Linked DNA regions of Hydrogenovibrio crunogenus. The protein of the gene in region 1 binds, or shares a complex with, the protein of each later gene. Links are inferred from orthologs where the notes say so. Each region holds a gene or a part of one and is shown in the gene's direction. Other genes may lie near its edges.

What was found.
Region 2: the proteins of uvrB (region 1) and uvrD are in contact, whole or in part, in a crystal structure (PDB 7EGT), measured with the Thermus thermophilus proteins. The link is inferred for Hydrogenovibrio crunogenus from one-to-one orthologs. Residues at the interface, in WP_096411307.1 of Thermus thermophilus: Glu23, Leu25, Arg26, Asp27, Gly28, Glu29, Arg30, Phe31, Arg55, Glu326, Asp327, Phe328, Glu379, Ser382, Gln383, His398, Gly400, Arg401; in WP_096412145.1 of Thermus thermophilus: His654, Arg656, Phe657, Gln666, Asp668, Glu669, Lys680, Arg681, Leu682, Ser683, Lys685, Tyr686, Ala687.

Annotation. Positions count from the first base shown.
Region 1 is NZ_CP032096.1:1,912,358-1,929,025, reverse strand. The notes cover bases 6,708-9,680. They hold uvrB (excinuclease ABC subunit UvrB), read left to right. Parts: upstream 6,708-7,162; coding sequence 7,163-9,199; downstream 9,200-9,680. Other genes in these bases: GHNINEIG_RS09180 (nuclear transport factor 2 family protein), read left to right, coding at 9,349-9,680; GHNINEIG_RS09190 (pyridoxal phosphate-dependent aminotransferase), read right to left, coding at 6,708-6,882. In the rest of the region: GHNINEIG_RS09225 (DNA-binding transcriptional response regulator), read left to right, coding at 1-173; GHNINEIG_RS09220 (ATP-binding cassette domain-containing protein), read right to left, coding at 187-2,115; GHNINEIG_RS09215 (spermidine synthase), read right to left, coding at 2,401-3,063; GHNINEIG_RS09210 (protein disulfide oxidoreductase), read right to left, coding at 3,076-3,642; GHNINEIG_RS09205 (thiopurine S-methyltransferase), read left to right, coding at 3,720-4,355; yrfG (GMP/IMP nucleotidase), read right to left, coding at 4,360-5,040; ADP compounds hydrolase NudE, read left to right, coding at 5,071-5,622; more of GHNINEIG_RS09190, read right to left, coding at 5,698-6,707; more of GHNINEIG_RS09180, read left to right, coding at 9,681-10,164; GHNINEIG_RS09175 (L,D-transpeptidase family protein), read left to right, coding at 10,157-11,284; GHNINEIG_RS09170 (M14 family zinc carboxypeptidase), read right to left, coding at 11,361-12,275; GHNINEIG_RS09165 (type IV pilus twitching motility protein PilT), read right to left, coding at 12,391-13,428; GHNINEIG_RS09160 (DNA polymerase III subunit chi), read right to left, coding at 13,487-13,927; GHNINEIG_RS09155 (leucyl aminopeptidase), read right to left, coding at 13,927-15,408; LPS export ABC transporter permease LptF, read left to right, coding at 15,556-16,665; LPS export ABC transporter permease LptG, read left to right, coding at 16,662-16,668. UniProt on the Escherichia coli protein: The UvrABC repair system catalyzes the recognition and processing of DNA lesions. A damage recognition complex composed of 2 UvrA and 2 UvrB subunits scans DNA for abnormalities.
Region 2 is NZ_CP032096.1:143,128-155,879, forward strand. The notes cover bases 1-2,914. They hold uvrD (DNA helicase II), read left to right. Parts: upstream 1-301; coding sequence 302-2,527; downstream 2,528-2,914. Other genes in these bases: GHNINEIG_RS00590 (ABC transporter ATP-binding protein), read left to right, coding at 2,528-2,914. Outside these bases: more of GHNINEIG_RS00590, read left to right, coding at 2,915-3,133; bifunctional tRNA (5-methylaminomethyl-2-thiouridine)(34)-methyltransferase MnmD/FAD-dependent 5-carboxymethylaminomethyl-2-thiouridine(34) oxidoreductase MnmC, read left to right, coding at 3,164-5,194; GHNINEIG_RS00600 (hypothetical protein), read left to right, coding at 5,342-5,530; GHNINEIG_RS00605 (YfaZ family outer membrane protein), read left to right, coding at 5,533-6,126; GHNINEIG_RS00610 (HD family phosphohydrolase), read right to left, coding at 6,186-7,760; GHNINEIG_RS00615 (MBL fold metallo-hydrolase), read left to right, coding at 7,876-8,655; GHNINEIG_RS00620 (response regulator), read left to right, coding at 8,679-9,086; GHNINEIG_RS00625 (competence/damage-inducible protein A), read left to right, coding at 9,113-9,859; GHNINEIG_RS00630 (BaiN/RdsA family NAD(P)/FAD-dependent oxidoreductase), read left to right, coding at 9,863-11,077; GHNINEIG_RS00635 (hypothetical protein), read left to right, coding at 11,116-11,565; GHNINEIG_RS00640 (glutathione peroxidase), read left to right, coding at 11,742-12,485; gorA (glutathione-disulfide reductase), read left to right, coding at 12,617-12,752. UniProt on the Escherichia coli protein: A helicase with DNA-dependent ATPase activity. Unwinds DNA duplexes with 3'-5' polarity. Translocates on single-stranded DNA with 3'-5' polarity. Initiates unwinding more efficiently from a nicked substrate than double-stranded DNA.

The DNA of each region.
Region 1 (16,668 bases):
CTGATTTGTCTGAACTGCAGGGGTTGATTGAAAAAGGGTATTTTAAATATCAACTCGATCAACCGCCATCTTCCAAAGCATTACTGCGGTTGCTTATTCGCTTGAACCGTTGGAAAAAATGGCAAAAAGAGCTTTCAAGTCGGCCTCGCCCCAGCGTCTTTTTAAAACGTTGAGCAATAACTTGCGTTAATCGTTTAGTTGGGCTTCCAGGTGTTCCCAGCGTTCAAATGCGGCTTCAAGTTCCGACTCACAAGTGTTTAGACGGTCAATGACTTCTTGTGTGTTGTCTTGCTGGTAAAAATCCGGTGCACTCATCTGCTCATTTAATTTTTCCAGTTCTTGTTCTAGCGTTTCTATTTGTTGAGGCAGCGCATCGTATTCTCGCTGGTCTTTATAACTCAGCTTTTTGGGTTTTTTAGAGGCCTTACTCTCCTCTTCCGAAGATGAATTTTCGCCAGGCCTGGTTGCTTTGGCTGTTTTTTCGGTTTGTTTTTCAAGCGTGGCAGATTGAGCTAAATGGTCAGGGCGTTGACGTAACCAGTCATCATAGCCGCCGATATATTCATTCACGATGCCCGGTGCATCGAACACGATTGAACTGGTCGCCACACTGTTTAAGAAAGCCCGGTCATGGCTGACAATCAGGACGGTACCGGGATAGTCGAGTAATAATTCTTCTAGCAGTTCAAGGGTCTCGATATCCAAGTCATTGGTCGGTTCATCCAAAATCAACAAGTTAGACGGTTTGGAGAATACTCGAGCAAGTAACAAGCGGTTGCGTTCACCACCCGATAAAGCCTTCACTTGCTGTCTGGCCCGTTCCGGGCTGAATAAGAAGTCGGACAGATAGCTCATGATGTGCTTACGCTGTCCATTGATCTCGACATAGTCCGATTCTTCAAGCACACTTTCAACCACCACTTTATTTTCGTCGAGTTGGTCTCGGTGCTGGTCAAAATAAGCAATCTGAATGTTGGTTCCCAGTTTTACTGTGCCGGACTGCGGTTCAAGTTTACCAAGCAACAGTTTGAGTAAGGTGGATTTACCACATCCATTGGCACCAATAATCCCAACCTTATCACCCCGTAAAATCATGGTTGAAAAATCCTGAATGACCGGCTGGTCAGGCCAAGCAAAGGATAAATTTTCAACTTCAATGACTTGTTTACCAGAGTTCGCCCCTTGGTTAAATTGCAGATTCGCCTTACCTTGTTGTGAGCGTCGCGCTTTATGTTCTTCCCTGAGTTTTTCCAAGGCACGAACGCGGCCTTCGTTTCGGGTGCGTCGTGCTTTGATGCCTTGACGGATCCAAACCTCTTCTTGTGCCAGTTTTTTATCAAACTCGGCATTGGTTTTGGCTTCAGATTCCAATTGTGCTTGTTTACGCTCTAGGTAAGTTTTGTAATCGCACTCCCAGTTATGTAACTGCCCACGATCCACTTCCACAATACGTGTTGCAAGCGCCTGTAAGAAGGAGCGATCATGGGTGATGAAAATCAAGCTGCATTGCAGGTTTTTAAGAAAGTCTTCCAGCCATTGAATGGACGGAATGTCCAAGTGGTTGGTGGGCTCGTCCAGTAATAGAATATCCGGATTTTGGATCAGGGCTTGCGCCAATAAGACCCGACGCTTCATGCCGCCAGAAAGCGCTGAAAACTCAGCGTCGGCTGGCAATGACAGCTTGGAAATAATGGTTTCCACTTTTTGATTGAGGTCCCAACCGTCCTGTGCATCAATGGCTTGTTGTGCTTTGGTCATTTTGGCCATTAATTCATCCGTATAATTTTCTGAGATGGCATGGCTGAGGCGGTGGAATTCTTCAATATGGTGACCAATATCTCCCAATCCTAAGGCAATAATGTGGAAGACGCTACCCGCTAAATCGTTAGGCACTTCTTGCTGAAGTTTTGCGATCTTAACGCCATCCTGCACAATCCGGGTTCCGTCATCGGCCTGAATACTCCCTTCGATGACTTTTAATAAAGTCGACTTACCTTCGCCGTTGCGTCCAACGATACAAACGCGTTCATTGGTTTCGACTTTAAAGGAAACTTTATTTAAAAGGGTGTGTGTTCCGTAACTCAAGAACATATCGCGCAAAAAAAGTAGAGCCATAAAATTCGGTGTCTTTTGGTTGAGAATTAAGTTTGGACTAACCTGCTTTGTATGAAGTTAGTGGTTGTTAGTGTTAATCAGGTGGTTGTCAGTGTTTTTATCGGCCGTTTTAAGGCTTATGTTGTCGGGTATTCTATCGTTATTTTCTATGGTTGCAATATCGTAGGTCAATATCCCCCTGCGTAGGGAATTATTTTAACGGTTTGGGTTGGATTGTGGGATTCATTTTTACGGCATTGATATCTAACTGAGATAATCCGAGCTGATTTGTTGATGTTGATGATGTTAAAAATCCACGCAAAGAATGATGTTCCCACTGGATTGGATTTCTCGTGTTTTGAGATGAGCACCGCGGTGTTGTTCCCAGAATTGGATGATTTTTAAGGTTGTATCGGGAGAGCTTTTCCATAAATTAAATAAAATGCGGCCCGAACCAGAGACCAAATAATGCAGTCTTGATAAAAATGTCTCTTCACTAAAAATCCAAGGCATGCTGTCATTGTCATACAGGTCGACAATCATCAGGTCATATTGTTGCGCTGCTTGCTGGACAAAGTCATTGGCATCACTTTGTATCGGTTGTATTTGTGGGGTATCGGGTAAATAAAAATAACGGTAGGCAATCTGGATAACCGCCTCACGCAGTTCAACCACAGTTTGTTGGCAGTTAGGTAACACACTGTGTAGCTGAGTGGCAAGACTTCCTCCACCTAATCCCAGCATTAAGATCGATTGGACAGATGTTGAATGAGCATGCTCCAGTGTCTCTTCTAACAGAGCGGATTGATATTCAAATGCCAATGTTAAAGGGGCATGGAAATAGTAACGACTTTGTTCCACAAGAGAGTCAAAATAAAGACTTCTCATAATCTCATTGTCGACCACTTGGATTAAGCCGTATACATCTCGCTCACTATAAGAAATGGAGCCGTTCGGGTGTTTTGCCATAGAAAAATAAGATTACTGACTGAGCCACCAAAGCCGGGCTTTTAATCCTAAGCTGGTGGAGTAACCGACCTCTACGAACTCTATCTTCCCTGTCGGCCCAATAATAAAGGTTGCCGGAACGGCTCTTGCGCCAAATTGTTTCATCAAGCTCCCATCAAAGTCATTGACAATGATGTCCGCATTCATTTGGTGAACATTGGCATAGGTTAACAATCCTTCATCATCGTTCGACTGGGTAGCAATATTGATGACAGCGTAGTCCTGTGCAATATTTTCAATGCCATCCCGTTCAAATTCACAGATCGGGCACCACGTTGCCCAAAAATGCACCATCACGGGTTTTCCACGATAGTCTTTCAAATGAATTTCCTTGCCCGTAATAGATTCAGTTGTCAGTTCAGGAGCAAACCCTTCAGCCACATCTCCTTGCATAAAAGGGCGGATGGCAAGATATAGAGCAATAAAAAAAATCGCTGTGAGGAAGTTTTTGACCCAGTTGCGTTGTAATAAAGGCAAAGCCTCTCTGGTTTCAGAGCCCTCTTTTTTAGGCGTATTAGCAGGTGGAGGTGATTTTTTCATGTAAATAAATAACTCATTTTTTGAATTTTATTTCGGGAAACAGTATCTTTAGCGCAAATGATAACAAAGGAAGCGGTATGGAAGCAGATTTTTGGCACCAAATGTGGCGCAGTGGGCGAGTAGGATTTCATCAGCCTGATGTGAATGCTTTCTTAAAAAAACACTGGAAAAAATTGAATTTGTCAGGGCATGAACAGGTTTTTGTTCCGTTATGTGGTAAATCTCTAGACATGCTTTGGTTAAATCAGCAGGGGCATACCGTATTAGGCGTCGAATTAAGTGAAAAAGCGCTTCAAGAATTTGTGACAGAAAATGGTTTGCAAGCGACGACTTTAAAGCATCCTCGGTTCAGTGGTTTTGAGATGGATAAAATGTCTTTGCTGAGTGGTGATTTTTTTGATGTGTCCGTCAAGGAGTGTCGCGAGGTGAAAGCCGTGTATGATCGAGCTGCTTTAGTTGCGCTTCCTCCGGAAATGAGACAACAATACGCGTCTCATTTGAAAGCTGTTTTAGCGCCGGGGGTGCCGATTTTATTGATTGCAATGGATTATGACCAGTCATTGCAGTCAGGACCACCGTTTGCGGTCTCTGCATTAGAGGTCAAAGCCTTGTTTGAAGACCGATTTAACATTGAAAAAGTCGAATCGGATACGTTTGAACGTAAAGGCGTTCAAACAACGGAGAATGTGTTTGTGTTAATCCCGAAAACCTAATGATTCAAGGCATGATTTCGCTGAAGTTTTCAAAACCGGGGAAGCCTTTAGGGTCGATTTTATCCATTTTAGGACTCACGTGAACCGCAGCAAGCTGGTAACGGATGCCATAATCCTGCGCTGATTGTAACGCTTGTAGATTGTCATCAATCAATAGGGTTTTAGCTGGGTTGTATCCAAATTTATTTTCAATTTTTTGCCACAATACTTCATTTTCTTTTGGCATACCAAAGTCATGAGATGAGATCATTTCATCGAAATAATCGCCGATTTCAGTCATTTCCAGTTTGATCGCCAAGCTGTCTCTGTGGGCATTGGTCACCATGACAACTTCTTTATTTAAGGTTCGCAGACGTTCTAAAAAGGTGATCACTTCTGGATGCGCCTGAATCATGTGTTTCAGCTCATGTTTTAGTTCTGCGATCGGGAGGTTGAGCTGCTCTGTCCAGTAATCCAAGCAATACCAGTTTAAAGTGCCTTGCTGGGAATGAATTTTGCCCCGAATGATTTTGTTGGCTTCTTCAAGGGTCATGTGGTTTTGGTTGGCGTACATTTTCGGCACATATTCCATCCAAAAGTGCCAGTCAAAATGCAAGTCGAGTAAGGTGCCGTCCATGTCGAGTAACACGGTTTCAATGTCATTCCACGGAATTTGTAGGCCTTGAGATGAGTGTTTAATTCGCATTTTGACTCCTATTTTCGTATTATTCTTTTTATGAAAAAGAAAAAAACGCCCGTTATTCTAACGAAAAAAGAACTGGCTAACACGCGTATTTTTACCGTGGAAGGCTTGGACATTGTTTATGGAAATGACACTCAAGTTCAATTTGAACGGTTAGTAAGTTCCGTCCATGGTGCCGTTTTAATTGTACCGATTATGGATGACTGTCTGGTGCTGATTCGGGAATATGCCGCCGGTGTTGAACGCTATGAACTGGGATTTCCAAAAGGAAAAATTGATCCGGGAGAAACCTGGGAAGAAGCGGTACTTCGAGAAAGTCAGGAAGAAATTGGATTTTTGCCGGCTGATATTGCCTTGATGGATTCGGTGACGTTGGCGGCGGGGTATATGTCACACCAAACGCACTTAGTCTTAGCAACGGGACTGTCTCCCAGTAATGCCGAAGGAGATGAGCCCGAGCCGTTGGAAGTGGTACACTGGCCAATTAAAGATTGGCCGGCGTTGTTGGCTCATCCTGAGTTTTCAGAAGGTCGGGCTTATGCCGCTTTAATGTTGACATTGCAGCATTTAAAGCACATTGGATAAATCGCCGTAGACTTTTTCAGACGACATAAAAAAACCGCCAGGCCTGGCGGTTTTTTATTGTTATCAATGAAACGATTAAGCGTCTTTCATAAAGCTGTCAATGCGATCCAAAGCATTAATCAAATTGACCATGCTGGTTGCGAAAGAAATCCTTAAATGACCTTCAGCACCAAATCCAGAACCGGGAACAGCAGCTACTTCCACTTCTTCTAGGATGGCGGTCGCAAAATCGGCATCGGTTTCATACCCTTTTTGTTTCATTGCCTCTTTCACATCCATAAAGGCATAAAAAGCGCCTGCAGCCGGAATGCATTTAAACCCTGGGATTTCGTTGATGCGCTCCACAACAAACTCATGGCGCTTTTTAAACTCTGTCAGCATGGTTTCAATACAATCCTGTGGGCCATTCAGGGCTTCTGTTGAAGCCGCCTGTGAAATCGAGCAAGGGTTTGAGGTGCTTTGAGATTGAACTTTTCGCATCGCTGCGATCAAGTCTTTCGGACCGCCGGCGTATCCAATACGCCAGCCGGTCATTGAGTAAGCTTTAGAAACCCCATTCATAACCACGGTTCTATCGGTTAGCTCTGGGCAGACTTCTAGAATATTTGTAAACGGGGTGTCATTGAGTAGGATATGTTCATACATATCGTCCGAGGCAATGACAATGTCCGGGTATTGTTGTAACACTTCGCCCAGTGCTTTCAATTCACTTGCCGTGTAAACAGCACCAGTCGGGTTAGACGGACTGTTAATCACAACCATTTTGGTTTTAGGGGTGATGGCCGCTTTTAATTGTTCGGGAGTGATTTTAAAGCCTTGCTCTATATCAGCTTCGATAATGATTGGCTCACCGCCTGCTAGAAGCGCCATGTCAGGATAGGACACCCAGTAAGGTGCAGGAATGACAACTTCATCGCCATCATTCAGCAAGCCCTGGCATAAGTTATAAAAACTTTGTTTTCCACCGGAGGACACCAGGATTTGATCCATTTCATACGTCAGGTTATTGTCGCGTTTGAATTTTTCAATAATGGCACCTTTTAATTCCGGTGTGCCATCGACGGCAGTATAACGAGTCTGTCCATTTTGAATTGCGCTGATACCAGCCGATTTGATGTGATCTGGGGTATCGAAATCAGGTTCCCCGGCACCTAAGCTGATAATATCTTTTCCGGCTCTTTTCAGCTCTGCCGCTTTGGCAGAAATCACTAAAGTCAGAGAGGGTTTGACTCGATTAACGCGATTAGACAATCTGGACATAATGTTTAAGGTCTCATTCATGTTTGCGATTGCTGTACAGTTTCATCCTGTGTTTTGGTGAGATTGAGTTATTGCTTCACGAAATACACGGTTTTGTTCTGTTCAGCTCTCAGGTAAAATGTTTCAGTTATTTTACAACCAAACGGGCTTTTTTTTAAGAGAAAATTCGGTCACCTTGGCGCAAAACGTTAAATAAGTAAGCATAATGGTCGCAAGTCTTGATTTTTAATGACAAACACTTGTTTTCAGCAGCATCGATAAGAGTTAGAAATACGTTACTATGGCAAAAAAATTTGAAATTGTCTCTCAGTATGAGCCCGCCGGGGATCAACCGGTCGCCATTGCACAACTGGTGGAAGGGTTGGAAGACGGTGAAGCTTTCCAAACCTTACTCGGGGTAACTGGATCCGGTAAAACGTTTACCATGGCGAACGTGATTGCCAAGGTACAAAGACCCACTATTATTCTGGCGCATAATAAAACGCTGGCGGCGCAACTCTATGGTGAGATGAAAAGCTTTTTCCCGTACAATGCGGTGGAATACTTTGTTTCTTATTATGACTATTATCAGCCGGAAGCCTATGTGCCAGCCTCTGACACCTATATTGCTAAAGATTCCTCCGTCAATGAACAGATTGAACAATTACGATTGTCTGCTACCAAGGCGTTGATGGAACGGAAAGATGTGGTTTTGATTGCGACGGTCTCTGCCATCTACGGGTTAGGGGATCCGGATCAGTATTTAAAAATGATTTTACAATTGCGATTGGGCGATGCGGTTTCTCAACGTGATATTTTGCAACAACTAACCACAATGCAATATACCCGCAACGATGTAGAGCTTTGGCGAGGTTGCTTTAGGGTTCGCGGGGATGTGATTGATGTTTTTCCTGCAGAAGCTGAAGAATATGCCATTCGTATTGAACTTTTCGATGATGAGGTCGATTCACTGGCTTGGTTTGACCCTTTGACAGGCGAGGTGTTAACGCGTCCAACCCGGGTGACAGTCTACCCTAAGTCGCACTATGTCACCCCGAAAGAACGTGTGTTACAAACCATTGAGCAAGTCAAAGTGGAGTTGGTCAGTCGTTTGGAAGAGCTGCGCAGCCTGAATAAACTGGTGGAAGCGCAACGCTTAGAAGAACGGACACGGTTGGACATAGAAATGATGTCAGAATTAGGCTATTGTTCAGGGATTGAAAATTACTCCCGTTATCTTTCCGGAAGAGCTTCTGGTGAGCCGCCACCAACGTTGTTGGATTACTTGCCTAAAAATGCTTTGATGTTTATTGATGAAAGCCACGTGACCATTCCTCAAATCGGTGGGATGTACAAAGGGGATCGTTCTCGAAAAGAAAATTTGGTCACTTTTGGTTTTCGCTTACCTTCTGCGATGGATAACCGTCCAATGCGGTTTGATGAGTTTGAAAAAATTATGCCGCAGACGATTTTTGTGTCTGCTACGCCGGGCAAATATGAAGCGGAGCATGAGTCCAAAATTGTAGAACAGGTGGTTCGTCCGACCGGTTTATTGGATCCTGTTTTGGAAGTGCGCCCAGCATTGACCCAAGTGGACGATTTGTTAGGGGAAATTCGTTTACGCGTTGAGAAAGAAGAGCGTGTTTTGGTGACTACGCTGACCAAGCGAATGGCTGAAAACTTGACCGAGTACCTTGAAGAGCATAATGTTCGGGTTCGTTATTTACACTCGGATATTGATACGGTTGAGCGTATTGAAATCATTCGTGATTTGCGCTTGGGAGAGTTCGATGTGTTGGTAGGGATTAACTTGCTCAGAGAAGGCTTGGATATCCCCGAAGTGTCTTTGGTTGCGATTTTAGATGCCGATAAAGAAGGTTTCTTGCGTTCTGATCGCTCCTTGATTCAGACGATTGGGCGTGCCGCTAGAAACGTGGACGGAAAAGCCATCTTGTATGCCGACAAAATCACCCAATCGATGCAGAAAGCGATCGAGGAAACGGAAAGACGTCGTGCCAAACAGATTCAGCATAATACGGAACAGGGTATTACACCGCAGAAACTGAACAAAAAAATAACCGATATTTTGGAAGATTCGCCTTATGCGCCTAAGCCGGGTGCATCCGCTGCAAAACTCAAATCAGCCGAGGCGGATGGGGAGTATTCGTCACAGGAAATGCAACGTATGACCCCCGCGCAATTGGCGTCTGAAATCAAACGTATGGAAAAACAAATGTACCAAGCCGCCAAAGATTTGGATTTTGAGTTGGCCGCAAAATTGCGTGACGATCTAAAACGTTTAAAAAGTTCTATGGTTGGGGTAGGGGATTTACGTTAAAATAGATTGTTTTTTGAATAAATTACACATGAAATCCCTTAAAATAAGTGATTGATTCGAAAGGTGAGTTTATGAAAAAATGAACCGAATCAGTTCAAACACACTCGTCAGAAGCGGGTAAACGAAGAAACAGGATTAAAAAGAATTAAATGAGCGTGCAAAAAACATCGAATTTGATCGTATTGGCAACGACACTACTACTATCGTTTACAGCGAGTATAAATGTTTGGGCTGCAGAGGGTGATACCTATCAAGCGCAATTTGAACAAGCCGCCAAAGCTTCTCAAGCCGGTAATATGGAAAAAACCATTTCAATATTAACGTCGATGTTAAAAACCTATCCGCAAGATTTAGCTGTTAGTAATAATCTTGCAGTCGCATATATTAAAAAGCAGCAGTATAAAAAAGCACAACAAGTGTTAGAGTCAGCACTGGATGGCGACCCGAGAATTGCTTCCTTACGTGAGAATTTAAATCAAATTTATGCTTACCAGGCACAACTGGCTTACCAAACGGTGTTTGATAAGACAGAGATTACATTGCCAAAAGGACGGTGGATATTAAGTGCCAGCAGTGACTTGAAAACACCTGAAAAATCCCAGTTAAAGCAAGTTGAGCGTCATATGCAAACAGTGGCGGATTTGGTTGAACGCTGGCGTGCAGCATGGGCCAGTCAAAATATATCAGCTTATTTAGGGTTTTATGTTTCGACTTATGCACCTGAAGGCTATAAGACACATCAAGCTTGGGCAAACAGTCGGAAAGGCAGTCTAAAACGTCCTAGTTATATTAAAATACAATTAGATAAAGTGCAGGTTGTGCCTTTAACGCCAAATACCATTCAAGTGACTTTTTGGCAGGCTTATGAATCCAATACCTTTAAAGATAAAGTTCGCAAAAAACTGGTTTGGCAAAAACAAGATCAAACCTGGAAAATTGTGCAGGAAGATGTGATATATGAATAGGTTTTTGCAGAAAGTCAGAGAAAGTAAAAGTTGCCAGGCCTGGTCATTTTTAGTGGTGTTTTTCTGTTGCTTACCTTGGTCTGCCAGTATGGCGGAAGATTTTGTGTCGTTGCCCGAAAAAAAATTGATTACCGGTCTGAACGCGATTAAGAATTTATCATTTAATGAAGCTTTTTACGACATGCAGGATTTGGCTAAAAATATGCCGAAGTACCAGCTGGCTCAGTTGATGAAAGCCGATTTATATGCGATTAAAGCTGGGAAATCCGAATGGGTGACTCAAAAAAGAACCGCGCATGCTCGCAAATCCAATGCCTTGTTATCGGAAGCAAAAGTACGCTGGCAACGAAAAGCCGATCTTGAACGTTCCCGAGGAGATTGGGATGCTTTATTGGCTCAGTATGTTTTGAAAACTAGTCATGAGCCTTATTTAGTGATTGTCGATTCTGCCGCACACCGACTGTACTTGTATCAAAAAAATGAAAACGGCTATGAAGAAGTGGCGAACTATTATGTGTCAATTGGGCAAAAAGGCGTGGGTAAACAGGTCCGTGGCGACCTGAAGACGCCCATTGGCATTTACAAAGTTGAAAAAGAATTATCCGATTCAAAGTTACCTGAGTTGTACGGCGTTGCGGCCTTAACCTTAAATTACCCGAATAGTTGGGACAAGCAAAAAGGTCGAACCGGTTCAGGAATCTGGTTACACGGCACACCTCGAAGCACGTATAGCCGTCCTCCTCTAGCGAGCCGAGGATGTGTGGTATTGAATAACCCTGCCATGCAAACTTTGATTTACCAATATCGTTTGGCACCTGCTACACCTGTTATTATTGCTCAAAGTGCACAGCGTAGTTTGATTGATCGTAATTATGAAGATAAGCAGCAAGTGTTGTCCCAAATCAATCAATGGTTGCGTTCACAGCAGAATTATCAAGTCGATTGGTCTCGTGTAAGCGTGTTTGCCTATCCTGGAGAGCAGGGGGTTTATTATGTCAGTTTCCCTGTTAAAGGTGGCAAACTGGTTGAGCAATACTGGCAAAGACAAGGGGTTAGCGGAAGTTGGCAAATGGTCTACGAGACTTTTCAAAAATCAAAAGTGGGTCCGCAGGTTTCTTAACCCATATCTTTTAGTGTCTGTGCTTCAAAAAAGGTTTGATGATGTGAGAACGTTTTTGGAGTCGCGCTTCACGTTATTATAAATCCCAGTCATTTTGTTTAATCTTTTCTGCGACCCAATTTTCCAAGTCTTGTAGCATATGTTGAATCTCGGAGTCTTTAGGCATTCTGCCAGCCGATTTCAATTCCAATGTTAATACGGGGATGTTTAGATGTTCACCAGCATAACGCCCTAAAGAACCGGGGTAAGTTCCTAAAGCGCGATGCTTCAAGTGGCCGATTTTATTTGGCTGTGCGTGTTCGGGTCCATCATAATCGAGCAAACCATAGGGCGCGTGGATAGAAATAATCGCGTTCGGCTGGAAACGTTCAATCAATTCAACCAACCATTGTGTTTCCGGTTCACTATTAGCAAAAGGACCTGGGTAACGACGTTTATTTCTATGATAGTGATTCTTCCAGGTACGTAAAGCCAGCTCATCCCAGTCAGGCGAGGGGAAATTACGGTTCAGGTCAACTGAGTTAGCATTGGGACGGGTTGCAGGGTTTTTAAATAAACCATCCGGATTGGCTAAAGGTAAAAACAACCAGTGATAGCCTGTCTCTGTTCCTTGTTTTAGTAAGGTTTGTAGCCAAAGATAAGTTAAACTGATGGCGGCGTATTCATCACCGTGGATACCGCCGATAAATAAAATGCGGCCTTTAGGGGGCATGGAAGAAGAAGGGAGTACTTCTCTATAGGTTAAAGGGCGTTTTTCGGTACTCTGGTAGAGGTGACTTTCGTTTAAACCTAATTCTAAACATTTTTGATACTTGACTGTGCGGAGCTTTTTAGACAGGTCTTTACAAAAGTCTTGAATGACTTTCTTATCTCCTGATGGCATGGCAGGAATGGATGCAAACGCATGCGGTGTCGTTAACAGCAATCCAATAAAACTGAAGATAAAAGGCTTAATTGACACACTGTACACGGTTTGCAGGCTAATATTCATGATTGAATGGGTTCTTAAATTCTTTTGTTTTGAGTTGGTCTATTTTAAAGCTTAGAACAACTTACGTGTTCAAATTTTTTTATTACGTCTATTTATTTTTATCAAAACAAAAAAATCATAAGAAATCGGTTTTGTTCACTGCCTTACTGCGAGCAATTTCTTTATTCACGATTCCATTTTTGACCAGACGTTGCAAATCCTGATCCAACGTCTGCATACCAAGTTTATTTGAGGTTTGAATAACGGAATACATTTGAGGGACTTTATCTTCCCGAATAAGGTTTCGGATGGCAGGAGAGCCCAATAAAATTTCATGTGCAGCCACTCGCCCACCGTTTTGTTTTTTCAATAGGGTTTGAGAAATCACCGCTTTTAAAGATTCTGAAAGCATTGAGCGAACCATGTTTTTTTCACCTGCTGGAAAGGCATCGATGATTCGGTCAATGGATTTTGCTGCCGAGCTGGTATGAAGTGTCGCGAGTACTAAATGGCCGGTTTCAGCAGCGGTTAATGCCAAGCTGATGGTTTCCAGGTCTCGCATTTCACCGACCAAAATGACATCGGGATCCTCACGTAAGGCTGATCGTAATGCATTGCTGAAGTGGTGCGTGTCTCGATGGACTTCTCGTTGGTTGATGAGAGCATTTTTAGGTTGATGTATAAATTCAATTGGGTCTTCAATGGTGAGAATATGCGCTTGCTGGGTTTCGTTAATAAAATCAATCATAGCTGCAAGAGTGGTTGATTTACCCGAGCCAGTCGGTCCGGTCACCAAGACAATGCCACGTGGGGTTTGGGCGATTTCCTTCAATATTTCCGGAGCATTGAGTTCTTCAAATGTCATGACCTTGTTCGGAATCGTCCGAAATACAGCACTCATGCCTCGGTTTTGTTGAAAAATGTTGACCCGAAATCGGGCAATATTGGGCAATTCATAAGAAAAATCAATTTCAAACGCCGTTTCAAACTGTTCTTGTTGCGGTTTGGACATGATCTGATAGAGCATGTTTTGAAGGGTCTTAGCATCGAGTTCAGGCAAATCTATACGACGCATATCGCCGTCAGAACGAAGCATAGGAGCCGTTCCGGCAGAAAGGTGTAAGTCCGATGCCTTTTGTTGCACACTGAACTCTAATAACTGTGTAATATCCATAAGCTTCCTTCAATCGCCTCATGAATCGAGCAAATCTGAAACTCTTCTAGGTTTCAGTTTATTTTATTTTGTGAACGGTCGGCTCTAATCCTTCTTTTTTATAAGCTTTCCAGCGCTCACGCCCCATTTGAATTAAATGTTCTGTTTGATCTAACACTTCAATTGTACGGTTATAAAGCTGAAAGTTTTGTGGAAAATCAGGATGAACATTTAATAGAACGTCTTGGCATGGGCTCGCTACCTGACCCATCCACAGTTGAATAGGCGCTTGAACAGTCTGTTGCACGCTGTGGGGAATGAACGCTTCGGGGTGGTATTGCCATAAGGATAAGTCGAAGCGTGTCATTTCCTCCTCGCTGGCAAACCGAATATCACACAGGCGTTTTTCACGATGTATCTTGTTGACCAGCTTGGCAATAAAGGCTTCTCGCTGTTGGGCTGTATTCGTTCCCAATACGTAAAAAATGACATCCTTTTCAAGAGGAGGGGTTGCGGTCATCAAATTTGCTCAAGTAAGAAATCAACCAATGCAGGCACTGGGCGCCCAGTTGCCCCTTTATCTTTTCCGCTGATCCAGGCGGTGCCAGCAATATCCAAATGTGCCCAATCTACTTCTTTTGTGAATCGAGCTAGAAATTGAGCCGCTGTGATGGTGCCGGCAGCACGGCCGCCAATGTTTGCCATGTCTGCAAAGTTTGATTTAAGCTGTTCATCGTACTCTTCGCTTAACGGCATTTGCCAAAAACGATCATAAGTCTTCTGGCCGGAAGCGACAAGTGCATCCACCAAGGTTTGATCATTCCCTAATACGGCTGACATTTGATGACCCAGTGCAATAATGCAAGCCCCTGTCAAGGTTGCCATATCAATAATCTTACTTGGTTTATAGGTTTGTTGCGCATAAGTTAATGCATCACATAAAATCAAACGGCCTTCTGCATCGGTATTGAGTATTTCAATGGTTTGGCCAGATAGGGATTTAACGACATCTCCCGGCTTGATGGCGTTGCCTGCAGGCATGTTTTCCGTAGACGGAATGACCGCAACGACATTGAGTTTTGGTTTTAAACGTCCTAGTGCTTCAAAGACACCTAGCACTGTCGCCGCGCCACCCATGTCATATTTCATTTCATCCATAGCTTCGCCAGGTTTGAGTGAAATACCTCCAGTGTCAAATGTCACCCCTTTACCCACTAGGGCAATCGGTGCTTCTGAAGCATCCGAGCCTTGATAAGAAAGACAGATCATCTTAGGAGGCGTGTGAGCGCCTTGTGCGACCGCCATAAAAGACCCCATTCCCATCTGAATCATTTCATCTTGTTCCAGAATATTGACGTCAAAACCGTAGGTTTGTGCCATCTTTTCTGCTGTTTCTGCAAGGTACGTCGGGGTGCAATAGTTACTTGGCATGTTGGCCAAATCTTGAGTCAATGCCATACCCAATGCTGAAGCTTGTGCCTGAGTTACGGCTTTTTCATTCTCCACTGTTGTCTCAGCTGCATAAGTCATGCTGTTAAGTTTTGGATCTTTGGGAGTTTTTTTGTTGCGGCTTTCATGTTCATAATCATAAATGCTGCGCTGGAATGCCAAGGTGTTTTGGTAAATTGCCCAGGCCTGGTCGTTTTTAGCAGGAATACATTCAATTAACGTGTTAAGTACATTAACCGCACCTGAATTGTCCAGTGCTTTAGCTGCAGCATTCAAGCTATCAAGATAATTTTTAACCGTTAATGTTTCAGCGTTTCCCATGCCCACCAATAACAAACGTGCGCAATCAATGTTTGCAGGTTGGAAAATCATTTGAGTCTGGCCTGGTTTTGCTAAGAAGTCACCTTGATTGAACAAAGCCTGAGTTAATTCTAGGAGATGAGTTTCTTTCGCTAATTGCGTGCTTTGGCCTTGGTCAAATACCGGTAAAATAAGTGTGTCGAAAGACTTTAAATCGGTGGTTGCATTCAGCTTGAACTGGATTTGTTTCATCTCGTTGAATCCCTTCTTGTATAATCTTGGAAACAGTTGGCAAACTCATATGAATTAGAAGTTTACCGCTCGCTGATGTCATATTAAAGATGGCATCGCTGGTGTTTATTCATTTGAATCTTATTTTAACGTTTTGGTGGCCTTTTTTTGCGAATTCTTGATAAATATCTATACAAAGAGCTTTTTGCGACTTTTTTTGCGGTGTTGTCAGTATTACTGTTGATAACGTTTGGGACGGAAGCTACCAAGTTGCTTGCCGTGGCGGTAGAGGGAACGATTCCTTCAACCGTCATTATGCAAGTGTTATTGCATAAAATCCCGCCGGCATTGGAAGTTATTTTGCCTTTGGTTGCATTATTGAGTGTGATGTTGGCCGTTGGTCGTCTTTATCAAGACCAAGAAATGGTGGTGCTACAAAGTTGTGGTATTGCGACAGGTTTTTTTCAGAAGCGGGTGTTCTGGTTTTTAGTCCCGTTGGCATTTTTAACCGCTTGGATTACGTTAGTGGTTACACCGTGGAGCTATGAGCAAGAGCGAAAACTGATTATGGAAGCTCAAACAACGTCACCTCTGGCGGCATTGGTTCCTGGTAAATTTAATCCTCTGCCGAATGGTGAAGGCATCTTTTACACGCGCTCCATTGATAATAAAGGAGATCTTGAATCCGTTTGGGTGCAGTTGAATACCGATGAGAGAGACATTCTTTTAATTGCACCGAAAGGCAAATTTGAGTGGATTGATGACAAGCTGGCTTTGGTGTTACTCAATGGCCAAAGTTATGAAGGCCTGAAAAAAGGCGACGACTTCACGGTCAGGGAATTTGACCGTTTCGAAGGTTTTTTACCGGAAATTCAATCGACTTCTACGGCACAAAAAATTTTTGAAATACCTACGTCAACTTTATGGCAATCAGATAAGCCTGCGCATCAAGCGTTGCTTCAATGGCGAATTGTGACGCCTTTTAGCATTCTGGTTTTAGGGCTGCTGGGATTGAAAATGAGTAAGTCTGGCCCGCGAGAAGGCCGGTTTGCAAAAGTCTTTTTTGCATTGGTTCTTTATGTTATTTATAACCAGTTGTTGGTGACTTTTCGAGAATCTATCAGTAATGAAGCTTTGTCACCTTGGATAGGTTTGTGGCCTGTTCCTGTTGTGTTCTTGATGTATGCTTTGTATCAAGGCTCGCTTAGACCGGCTTGGTTTCAATTACCTCACATGTCTCTTTCGCTTCCCTTTAAAAAAACGATACAACGAAAATGATGA
Region 2 (12,752 bases), 1.8 Mb from region 1 along the record:
CCTAGAAATATGGAAGGGAATTTGTAGACAAACACCCAGTTCATTGTATGGTGAACGTTGAATTTTTGAAATTTCGATAATTATTACATTGTTTTTACCCGTAATGCAAGAAAAATTTGAAAATAGTTTTTGTTTTTCGGTCAAAAATAACATAAAGCCGCTTAGAGCTTGATGAAACGGCCTTTTATCCGCCTCTTGCTTGGCAAAATAGGATGCCGAGAGAGGAATAAAAGATGCTCAAAATCATAAAATCCCTTAGGATATGCGCTAATAAAACGATAACAGTTTGGTTCAAGTTTGAATGGATATTTCACATATATTAAACGACTTAAATGATGCACAACGTGAAGCCGTGACGGTGGACGATCAACATGCGTTGATTTTAGCAGGCGCTGGCAGTGGTAAAACGCGGGTTTTGGTGCATCGCATTGCCTGGTTGACTCAGGTAATGGGATTTTCCGCTTACAACATTCTGGCGGTCACTTTTACCAATAAAGCCGCCAGTGAAATGCGTGGCCGTGTCGAGGCGTTGATCGGCAACCAATCACAAGGTATGACGATGGGGACTTTTCATGGCATCGCCTACCGGTTGCTACGCACCCATTATAAAGAAGTCGGGCTACCACAGAGTTTCCAGATTCTCGATTCGGATGACCAGAAACGAGTGATTAAACGTCTGTTAAAAGCGTTAGAGCTGGATGAGGCGCAATGGCCTCACAAGCAAGTGCAAGCCTTTATTAATGGTGAGAAGGAAGAAGGGCGACGTCCACATCATATTGATCCGGGTCATAACCCTTATGTGCGTCAAATGGTACAAATTTATCAAGCCTATGAGGAGCAGTGTAAACGGGCAGGCCTGGTCGATTTTGCAGAACTTTTATTGCGAGCGCATGAACTTTGGTTAAAAAATCCACAAGTATTGGCGCATTACCAAGCGCGGTTTCGGCATATTTTGGTGGACGAGTTTCAAGACACCAACAGCTTACAATATGCTTGGCTTCGGGTATTGGCCGGCGCCAGTGGCCGATTATTCATTGTCGGAGATGACGACCAGTCGATTTATGGGTGGCGTGGGGCTAAAATTGAAAACATTCGTCGCTTTGATGAAGATTTTTCTGACGTCAAAACCGTTCGTTTGGAGCAAAACTATCGTTCCACCGGCACGATTCTGAAAGCGGCTAATGGCCTGATTGCGTTCAACCAGGACCGGATGGGGAAAAATCTTTGGAGTGCCGGTGAGGAAGGTGAGCCGATTCGCATCTATGAAGCTTTCAATGAGTTGGACGAAGCCCGTTATGTGTGTAACCAAATTGAAGGTTGGTGTGAGCAAGGAGGGAGTCGTTCCGAAGTTGCGGTTTTGTATCGTTCCAATGCGCAATCTCGTGTGATGGAGCAAGCCCTGTTGCAAGCACAGATTCCATATCGCGTGTATGGTGGTCTACGCTTCTATGATCGTGCTGAAATAAAAGATGTGTTGGCGTATTTACGCTTACTGGTCAATACCGAAGATGATGCCGCTTTTGAGCGGGTTTATAATCATCCGCCGCGAGGAATCGGGAATAAAACAGCCGACCAGATTCGAGAAGTGGCCCGCATGCAGGAAATTTCATTATGGCAAGCCGCTTCACAAATGGCGCAGGATGGTTTGACCGCACGCGCAAAAACAGCCGTAAATGGATTTTTATCTTTAATCGAGTCGCTAAAAGACAGCACGGCCGAATTAAGTTTACAAGATCAGGTTATTCAGGTGATTTCACGTTCTGGCTTGCAATTGCATTTTGAAAAAGACACCTCTGAACAAGGTCAAAGCCGGCTTGAAAACCTAGATGAGCTGATTAATGCCGTGAGTGTGTTTAAACCGGCGCAAAATAATGAAACCGTGGAGGGCGTTGCGCCGGAAGAGGCGGTGATGACCAAAGCGTTTGATCAACCTAATTTTGAAAACCTCTTGGCGGAGTTCTTGGCACAAGCTGCTTTGGAAGCGGGTGAACAACAAGCGGACCAGTGGGAATCTTCGGTTCAGCTGATGACGTTACACGCGGCGAAAGGGCTTGAATTTCCGCTGGTGTTTATGATTGGCTTGGAGGAAGGGCTTTTTCCCTCTCAACAATCACAGGAAGACCCTTATCGTTTAGAAGAAGAACGTCGCCTGGCCTATGTTGGGGTAACGCGAGCGGAAAAACAGTTAATGATTTCTTTTGCCAATCGACGTCGAATGCATGGCTCGGAATTTTATCCGTTGCCTTCACGCTTCATTAAAGAAATCCCGGATGACTGTGTTCAAATGGTACGTTTAAGTGGTTCGGTTAAGCATTATGGCGACACAACATCCTCTGCCAATCAAGGGTTTGCATTACCGAACGAGTCAGGCTTTTCTGTTGGCGAAAATGTTTTTCATCAAAAGTTTGGTGAAGGCACGGTGCTCGGAACCGAAGGGGCGGGCGACCATGCCCGTGTTCAAGTCAACTTTACGCATGCCGGCACGAAATGGTTAGTGGCGGCGTTTGCCAAACTTGAGAAGCGTTAAATGTTTCAAGTCGATACTCTTTCAAAACGTCCATTTTTAAATCCGGTTTCTTTTTCCTTGGCGGTTAATGAGGTGTTGGTCGTTTCCGGCGTTTCAGGTTCTGGAAAGTCGGTTTTGCTGCGCGCGTTGGCCGATTTAGACCCTCATGAAGGACGTGTGTTCTTGGATGAGAAAGAGCAAGCAGACTGGAAAGCGACCAAGTGGCGTAAAAAAGTGATGTGGTTTCCCGCAGAAACCGCTTGGTGGGAAGATTCCGTTGCGGCCCATTTTCCGGAAAGCAATCCAAAAAATACCCAGGCCTGGTGGTCTTCAGCAATCGAAAAACTGTCTTTGCCTGCCAGTATTTTAAGGCAGTCGGTTGATAAGCTTTCCAGTGGGGAAAAGCAACGCTTGGCACTGATTCGAGGGTTGATTGAAAAGCCACAGGTTTTGTTGTTGGATGAAATTACAGCGAATCTTGACCCCCAATCCACCTTAGCGGTCGAAGCGTTGATTTTAGAGTATTTATCTGAACATCAGGCGTGTGCCGTTTGGGTAACGCATGATCCGCAACAGGCAGAACGCGTTGCCAGCCAGAAAATTGAACTGGGTCGTGAGAGCGACTAAGCACCTTAAATTGAAGAATATCGAGGTCTAATGTCAACTTCATCTGCTTGTTCTAACGGCTCAAAATTCACACCTAAGCTTGAGCGTGCGCAAATTACCTGGTCTGAGGAAGGTGTGCCCGTATCGACCATGTTTGACGATGTGTATTACTCCAGATTAGATGGGTTAGCGGAAGTGGATTATATTTTCTTGGAGCATAATCAGCTTGCCCCGCGATTTGAAGACTTATCTCCTAACAGTCGGTTTTGCATTATGGAAACAGGGTTTGGCGCGGGGCTGAACTTTCTAAAAACCTGTCAGCTTTGGTTGGAAAAAGCGCCAGCTGATGCGCATCTGCATTTTATTTCATTTGAAAAATTTCCATTGACGCAATCTGAGTTGGCAAAAGCGCATCAAGTGTTTGGAGAATTAACAGAGCTTTCTAGTGCGTTATTAAATGTTTATCCGCTTCCTTTACCCGGTTGGCATGATGTGTTCATGTCTGACCCGCGCATTAGATTAACGCTTTGGTTTGGCGATTTGATGAAGGGGTTGCCGGAGTTTGATGGTCCAGTGGATGCTTGGTTTTTGGATGGGTTTACGCCGCGAAAGAATCCAGGTATGTGGCAAGCGGAATTGTTTTTACAGATGGCTCGTTTGAGTGATGAACACACAACCTATGCTACTTTTACCGCAGCGGGAGAAGTGAGAAGAGGGCTGGAAAAACATGGGTTTGAAGTTGAAAAAGCCCCTGGCTATGCGCAAAAGCGGGAAATGTGTTTTGGGCGTTACGTGCACCCACGGCCATTTTCTTCCAAAACGCCTTGGTTCGAAAAACCTAAAAATATCAACCCTTCTCCCAAAAAAGCGATTGTAATCGGTGCCGGGTTGGCCGGTGCAACGGTGGCGTACCAGTTAGCCACTCAAGGACTGTCGGTGACGGTCTTGGAGCAAGAAGCCGTTGTTTCGCAGCAAGCTTCCGGTAATCTGGCCGGTGCGATTCACCCTTTGGTGACGGCAGACTGGAATCTACGCAGTCAGTTTTATTTGAAAGGTTTCGAAAGCAGTTTGCGTTGGCTAAAGCCTTGGTTTGAATCAAACCATATTGTGGGTCAGCAAAATGGATTGATGCAATTGGCCATGACTGAAACCATGCACCAACGCTTACAAGAAGCGTTACAAAGGGTCGGTTTGCCGGAGTCTTTTGCCTACTGGTGTAACTCGGAACAAGCCAGTGATTTGATTGGTCAAAAAACCGATCATGAAGGGCTTTTTTTTCCAGAAGCTGGCTGGGTTCAGCCGGCTTCGGTGGTGGCTCAGTGTTTGGCACACGAAGCGATTGACTTAAACCTGGAAGAAACAGTGGTTGACATGCAACCACTAAAAACTCAAAACAGCCAGGCCTGGCAAGTTTCGACAATCCGTGCCGCTTACCAAGCCGATGTCGTCGTCGTGGCGACGGGTGCTTTAAATGAAATTTTGAACAATCAATTGAATTTACCCATTCGTCCAGTAAAAGGGCAGGTGTCTCATTTTGAACCAGAAGATTTGAAAGGCATGTTAAAGACAACGGTAACGCATCGCGGTTATTCTGTTTGTGGTGATTTTGGCGCACAATCGCCCTACACGGCAATCAGTGGAGCAACTTTTGAAGCCCCTGATCGGTCGCCGACAATGTCTGAAGCCTCTCATGTAGAGAACCAGCGTTTGGCAAAAGAAGCTTTGCCGGAATGGTTGGCAGATTCTACCGTGACAGCGGGTAAAGTGGGGTTTCGTCCCACAACGCCGGATCATCTGCCCGTGATTGGAGCTGTGCCTGATTTCGAATGGATGAAAAAGGCCTATTTTGAGCAGTCTCATACTCATGCGGTGTATCGTTATGCTGAACAGCAGTATCAGCCTGGGTTGTATGTTTCGAATGGGCATGGTGCACGCGGCTTGATGTCTGTGTTTCTGGCAGCAGAAATCATTGGCGCGATGGTATCGGGGAATGCGCAGGTAATGCCAAAAAGTTTGTATCATGCCGTGCACCCAGCCCGTTTTGCAATTCGACATTGGCGAAGCGGAAAAGGGATGCTGTAAAGAGCATTTTTAATAAATTAAGATTTTTAAGACTGTTTCCAATATTCTCATGGTTGGAATCGCATAAAATAATCACCATAAAATGTATTTTAAAGTATCGTTTAGGTAAACTACCCTTACTATCGTCATCTTTTATAAGGAATCTGTATGAAAATTGTTTTGATACTCGCAGGGGTCATCATCTTAGCCATTATGTTTGATTGGTTTGGTAGTCGGGAGATTATCAGTTCAGGTCTGGAGTCGACACAATCAGCCTTCGATAAAGTTCAGGAGACTGGAGATGGTATTTCAGAATCCGTAGAAAGAATCAGTAATGCGCAAAAAGGAGCAGAGTAAGTATGAAATTGTTTAAGCAGTTACGTAAATGTATGTTAATCGTCGGGATGGGTTCTCTTTCAATGGGGGCTTATGCGATTGAAGGGAATGCCGGTCTGGATTTATCGCTGTCTAATGATGCCGGGAATATTGGACTTTATTCTTTGCGTGAAACCCCTCATGAATTGACGAATCTGGGGGCGGATTTTCTGTTTAACAGTAAAAGCGATCGTTTTTTAGATATATACGGAAGTTTGGCTAGAAAAGGCTTGCTAGGAAATAAAAATCTTGAGTTAGGTTTAAAAGGTAAGTTGTTTTATATTGATGAAGATAAAAACAATCGAGATGGTTACGGTCTGATGATCGGTGGGTTGGGTCGTTATTGGATGCCGACTGAAATTCCAGCAGCGGTTGCGATGGAATACCTTTATGCGCCGGCTATTGTCACGTCTGGAGACGCTGATACGGCTTCAGAATTCAATGCCCGTGTTGAAATGAGAATTTTGCCAAGTGCGGTTGGTTATGTCGGTTATAGAAAACTTAATATGGAATTCAACAACACTAACTATGAAGTGGATGACAGTTTTCATATTGGTGTGAGAGTGGCTTTTCAGTAAGATTTGATGTGTTTTAAAAAGGCTCCTTAAAGGAGCCTTTTTTATTTTTGACGTTCGGATTAACTTTCTTCAAACCCAGGGATCTGACTGTGATCTACTTCATCAATCTGTTCGGGGGTCAGGTAAGCCTTGGCATAGGTCAGATAGACTTTTTCTCTAATGAACAGGTTGAATAAATCCGGGTCTATGTGTCCTTCTTGTTTCATGAACCCTAAAATTCGTAGGCTTTCAGAAAGGGTCTTGGCTTTCTTATAAGGGCGGTCGCCGGCAGATAAAGCCTCGAAAATATCGGCAATACCCATGATTCTGGCAGGGATTGAAAGTTCTTCTCGTGTCAGTTGGTTCGGGTAGCCTTTACCATCCATTCTTTCATGATGGCCGCCAGCGTATTCGGATACGCGCTGTAATTCCTTAGGGAAAGGCAAAATATCCAACATGTGAATCGACATAGCGGCGTGATCCTGCATGATAGTCCGCTCTTCATCATTGAGGGTGCCTCGGCTAATATTGAGGTTAAGAAATTCATTCTCGCTCAGCATGGGGTTTTCAGTACCTTCCAGTGTTTGGAAAGTTTCAGATTGAACGGTTTCTAAAAATGTTGCGGATGCTTCTGTGAAGAACTCTTTGCCTATATTGATGTCTTGGATCCGTTGGTAGAGTTCATAATATTTTTTTTGCGAGGCTTTGATCTCTTCTAGAGGAATGTTGTGTTGCTTGACCAATGATTGAAAAGCTTTTAAATTTAAGCGGGTTTTAATGAGCTCAATGCGGTCGAATACAGTTTCAAGTTTAGTGGATTTATCCATAATGTATTCAGGCGTGGTTAATTTGCCGCAATCATGGAGCCAGGCAGCGGTTTCCAATTCAAAAAAATCACTTTCATCCATCTGAAAATCTTTGAAATCAGGATGGTTTGAATTGGAAGCTGCTTCCGCCAACATCATAGTAATTACCGGAACTCTTTGACAGTGTTCACCAGTGTAAGGAGATTTTTTATCAATCGCATCGGCAACCATCTTGCTGAAGGCTTCAAAAAGTTGCTTATGTTCATTAATCAGTTGACGGTTGGTCAGTGCGACAGAGGCTTGTGAAGCCAAAGATCGCGCTAAGCTTTCCGATTCCTTTGAGAAAGGGATAACCTTCCCTTCTTTGTCGGTCGCATTGACCAGTTGTAATACACCGATGACGTCTTGGTCGAAGTTCTTCAGAGGAATGGTAAGCATCGATTGTGTGCGGTAATGAAATTGCTGGTCAAATGCTAAGGCGCCAGAGAAATCAAAGTCCTGTGCAGTGTAGATATCTTTCAGGTTAACCGTTTCACCCTTAATTGCGACATAGCTGGAAACGGTTGTTAGATTTTCGTTACCCGAGGACAGTGTTAAGGGAATTGCTGAAAACGTAATCGGCTCAGAATGATTCCCGCCAAGCCGAATACCAAGAGAGGTATTCTGAACCACATCAAAATGGAGCATGTTTTGATCGATTATGCGGTATAGCGTTCCTCCATCAGCATGCGTTAAAGTCTGGGCACTGGTTAATATTTGTTGTAACAGCGTGGGAGTGTCGCTTTCAGCTGAGAGTGCGATGCCGACTTGATTGAGTTGTTCAATCTTTTCGAGTAAAGAGGCGTTCATTGGAAACCTTTTGAAAACGGTAGCTCAGTTTGACATAAATTATTTATAATGTAAATTGTGTTAGAAGGCGTCTATTGCGTCAAATTATGGCTCATAATAATCCAGGTTACTGAGAATGCAGTTACGAATTTTAGGGTGTAGTGGCGGCATTTCGCCAGGACAAGGAACCACTGCGTTTTTAGTGGACCAGACATTGTTGGTGGATGCCGGAACAGGTGTGGAATCTCTGACTTATGAAGAGATGCAGCAAATCGAGGCGATTGTTTTAACACACAGTCATTTAGATCATATTTCTCATCTGCCTTTCTTACTGAAGAATCTTATTGGCAGCACGCATCAAACCCTTCAGGTTTATGCGCTGAGCCATACTGTTGATGCGCTTAAAAATCATATTTTTAATGATGTGATTTGGCCAGATTTTACCGTATTGCCATCACATGACAGCCCTTGTGTACAGTTAAACATCGTAAAATATGGCGATGTCCTGTCATTAGCAGATAAGCAGGTGGTGGTTTTGCCTGCTTATCATTCTGTACCCACAGCAGGATATTGGATCGGAAATGAGGACGCAGCGTTTGCCTTTAGTGGTGATTGTTTTCAGAACGATGATTTTTGGCGTGCTTTAAACAATTTACCTTCCGTCGATATGTTGATTATGGATAGTCAGTTTTCGAAAAAGGATAAGGCGCTTAGTGAATTAGCCAAGCATTATTACCCTAGTGCACTCAAATTAGACCTAGAAAAATTGGATTATCGACCTCCGGTGTTTATCTCGCACTTGCCTGTGACGAATAAAGAAAAGCTGTTAACAGAAATCCGAACAGAACTTGCGCGCTGGACGCCGGAAGTGCTGGAAGCGAATCACGTTTATAATGTGACAAAAACAGAAACATAGCGATTGTTAGGAGTCGTTGCAGAATGGAATCATTTAAAATTTTGCTGGTAGAGGATAACCTGGTTAACCAAAAAGTGGCGGTCGCACTGTTAGAAAAAATGGGGTATCAGGCTGATATCACCGCCAATGGACAAGAAGCTCTGGAGGCACTGGCTCAAACCCCCTATGATTTGATTTTAATGGATTGTCAAATGCCGGTGAAAGATGGGTATGAGACTACGCGTGCCATTAGAGCTCTGGACAATCCTTTGTCAGACATTCCCATTATTGCAATGACGGCTAATGCGATGGCTGGCGATGATGAGAAATGTTATGAAGCGGGTATGAATGACTATATGACCAAGCCTATTAACTCTAAGCTCATGGCGGAAAAAATAGACGCTTTCGCAAAACGAAAAAATGCTGCGAAACAGGTGAATAAACATTGTTGAATGAAAGCAGGGTAAACGAGAAAAACATGGATCAAAAAATCGGTTTGTTGATTATTGGAGACGAAGTGTTGTCAGGCAAGCGGCAAGATAAGCACTTGAGCCAAGCCAATACCTTATTAAGACCCAGAGGGCTGGAGCTGGCGTGGGTCAAAATCGTAGGAGATGAACCCGGTTTCTTGGTGGATACGCTCCAAGCCAGTTTTGAATCGGGAGATATCGTGTTTTCATTTGGCGGAATTGGCGCGACACCGGATGACAGAACCCGCCAAGCAGCGGCAAAAGCATTAGGGCTACCGATTGAGCGACACCCGGAAGGGGTTAAAGAAATTGAAGCTCAGTTTGGAGAAGACGCTTATCCTCAACGTATTCGAATGGCGGAATATCCAAAGGGGGCGACAATCATCCCTAATTTTTATAATCGAGTACCCGGCTTTTCAATTCGGCATCACCACTTTATGCCAGGGTTTCCAATGATGGCTAAGCCGATGATGGAATGGGTATTGAATCAATATTATCCGCATCTAAAACTGGAACCTAAAGTGGAAAAAACCATTCGATTGATTGATGGGCATGAATCAGAGTGGGTCACCTTTATGGAGGCGTTTGAAATCGAGTTTCCGACTTTGCGTCTATTCAGTTTGCCAAGTATTTCAGAACAAGGTGACCGGACAATTGAACTTGGGGTGGAAGGGTATGAAGCCGACGCTCAAAAAGGATTGGATGCTTTGATCTGTGAAGCCAATAAGCGAGAAGCTTCGTTTGAACTTATTTAGAGAATGCGGTTGAAGACGAATACCACGGATGTGCTGATTATTGGTGCCGGCGCATCGGGATTGATGTGCGCTGCCACTGCGGGTTATCGTGGACGAAAGGTCTGGGTATTGGATCATGCCCCTAAAGCGGCGGCGAAAATTCGAATTTCCGGCGGTGGGAAGTGTAATTTTACCAATCAGGTGGTTACGCCGAATGAGTTTATTTGCCAAAATCCGCACTTTGTAAAAAGTGCATTAGCCCGCTATCAGCCTCAGGATTTTATCGATTTGGTTGATCGGCATGGGCTGGAATATGAGGAGCGGGAGCTTGGGAAGTTGTTTTGCTGCCATCGCGCTGGAGATTTAATTCACATTTTGAAAACCGAATGTGATTGGGCGGGCGTGACCCTGCAATTAAAGACCTCAGTGAAGTCTATTGCAAAATTAACACCTAAAACGCCTGATGAAGCCGCATTTCGAATTGAAACCAATGAGTGCTTTATTGAATGTCAATCGTTGGTGATTGCCACTGGTGCACTGTCTTTTCCCAAGCTTAAAGCCAGCAATTTTGGTTATCAGGTCGCAGAACAGTTTGGCTTAAGGCAAGTGCCTGTCCGACCGGGGTTAGTGCCGTTAACTTTAAAAGGGAAATGGCGAGACTTTTGTCAAAAGCTGAGTGGGATTGCGCTGGATGTTAAAATCAGTACCTACAATGAACAGACTGAAAAATCGTTTGAAGAAGCCCTGCTGTTTACCCATCAGGGCATCAGTGGGCCAGGCGTGCTACAGATTTCCAATTATTGGCAACCGGGTCAAGCCATTGAAATTAACTTGTTGCCAAACGTAGATGTTCTGGCGGAGTTGATGCAGTTAAAGCAAAGTAATGCGTCATTAATACGTTGGCTTCAACAATTCTGGACGAAGAAATTTACCCAGGCCTGGCTGGAAATGTATCCGATTGCAACCAAGTTGGCTGACTTACCTAACGAAGAAATTGAGCGTTTTGCGCAACAGATAACACACTGGATACTGTATCCCAGTGATACTGCTGGTTATGACAAGGCAGAAGTGACTTTAGGGGGCGTCGATACCGATGAAGTATCGTCTAAGAATTTTGAAGTCAAAAATGTGCCCGGCCTTTACTTTATTGGTGAAGTGTTGGATGTAACAGGTCATCTCGGGGGGTATAACTTTCAATGGGCCTGGTCATCAGGGTTTGCGGCTGGTCAAACAGTGTAGTAGTTATAATAAGTAACAAGATTTAACAGAGAAAAGACATGAATTTATTAGATTTAAAACCAGAGACACGTGATCCTTTTTCCAAAACAGTTCAGACGCTGATTCAGAAGCATAAGATGGATCCCAATGAGATTTTTATGAACGTCTTGGAAAGCCAAGAAGCACCTGAAATGAATTACTGGATGATGAAGGTATTGATCCAAGAGCATTTTGTGTCGCCTCAACAAGAAGTGGCTAAGGATGCAGAAGGGGTATCGGTCAAGCCTTTGCAAGCCGCTTGTTTGTTAGGGAATGTTGGCGCGCTTGCAGCCTTATTGGAAGCCAATGCTTTTTCAGGCGAGGTGACAGGGCATGAGTTTCAACTGGCTGCACGAATCGCTTCAAAGCAGGAAGATCAAGCTTTGTTGGGGGTGATTATGAAGTACGCCCAAGAAACGGGTAGCTTGGAATTGTTTATGCGTGAATTGCAATCTGCTCCTATGCAATAATGGGATTGACCGTCATTCATGACTAATGATAGTTAAAAGCTATCATTTTGGTTAAAACAATTAATTTTACTTATTTATGTTTTCACATAGAATGGGCTTTGTATTCAACATTAACTGTTTTTAAAAACTTAGCGTTTACTTTAAAAGCGGCTAAGTCCTTAACTAAGGAGAAAAGTATGTCTCAAGCATTAGAAAACAAAGAAGGTCAAGCTGTTCCAAGTGTTGTCTGGCCAACACGTCAAAACAATGAGTGGGTCAATGTAAAAAGTGATGATATTTTCAAAGGCCGCACGGTTGTTGTGTTCTCTTTGCCGGGAGCCTTTACGCCAACGTGTTCATCTTCTCATTTACCTCGTTATAACGAACTTGCGCCGGTTTTCTTTGAAAACGGTGTAGATGAAATTGTATGTCTATCTGTTAATGATACGTTTGTTATGAATGAGTGGGCAAAAGATCAAGAGTCCACGAATGTGACTTTGATTCCAGATGGGAATGGCGAGTTTACAGAAGGCATGGGCATGCTGGTTGATAAAGCAGACTTAGGATTTGGTAAGCGTTCATGGCGTTATTCAATGCTGGTGAAAGACGGCGTTGTTGAAAAGATGTTTATCGAGCCGAATGTACCTGGTGACCCATTCGAAGTATCGGATGCGGATACCATGTTGAAATACATCAATCCGAACGCTCAACCTAAGAAAGTGGCGACTATCTTTACCAAGCCAGGTTGTCCTTTCTGTGCGAAAGCGAAAGCCGCGTTGGAAGATGCTGGAGTTGAGTATGAAGAAATTACGGTTTCTCATGCGGATGTAACGTCACGTACATTACGTGCCGTCGCCAATGCAGATACGGTTCCGCAAGTCTTTATTGAAGGACAGCATATTGGCGGATCTGACGATTTGGAAGCGTATTTAGCTAAATAATCGATCGTCCTTTAGAGATAAAGAAACCACCAGGCCTGGTGGTTTTTTTTATTAAAATGAATTTTTTAGAAGAATAACTATTTATCCAAATAACACAAAGATAAATAGCTATTTTTAGAAGAGGAAGACACATGCAATATGATTATGATCTGATTGCCATTGGGGCAGGAAGTGGTGGCTTATCCGTTGTGGAAAGAGCGGTTGAATATGGCAAAAAATGTGCAGTGGTTGAAGCCAAAAAAATGGGTGGCACTTGCGTAAACATTG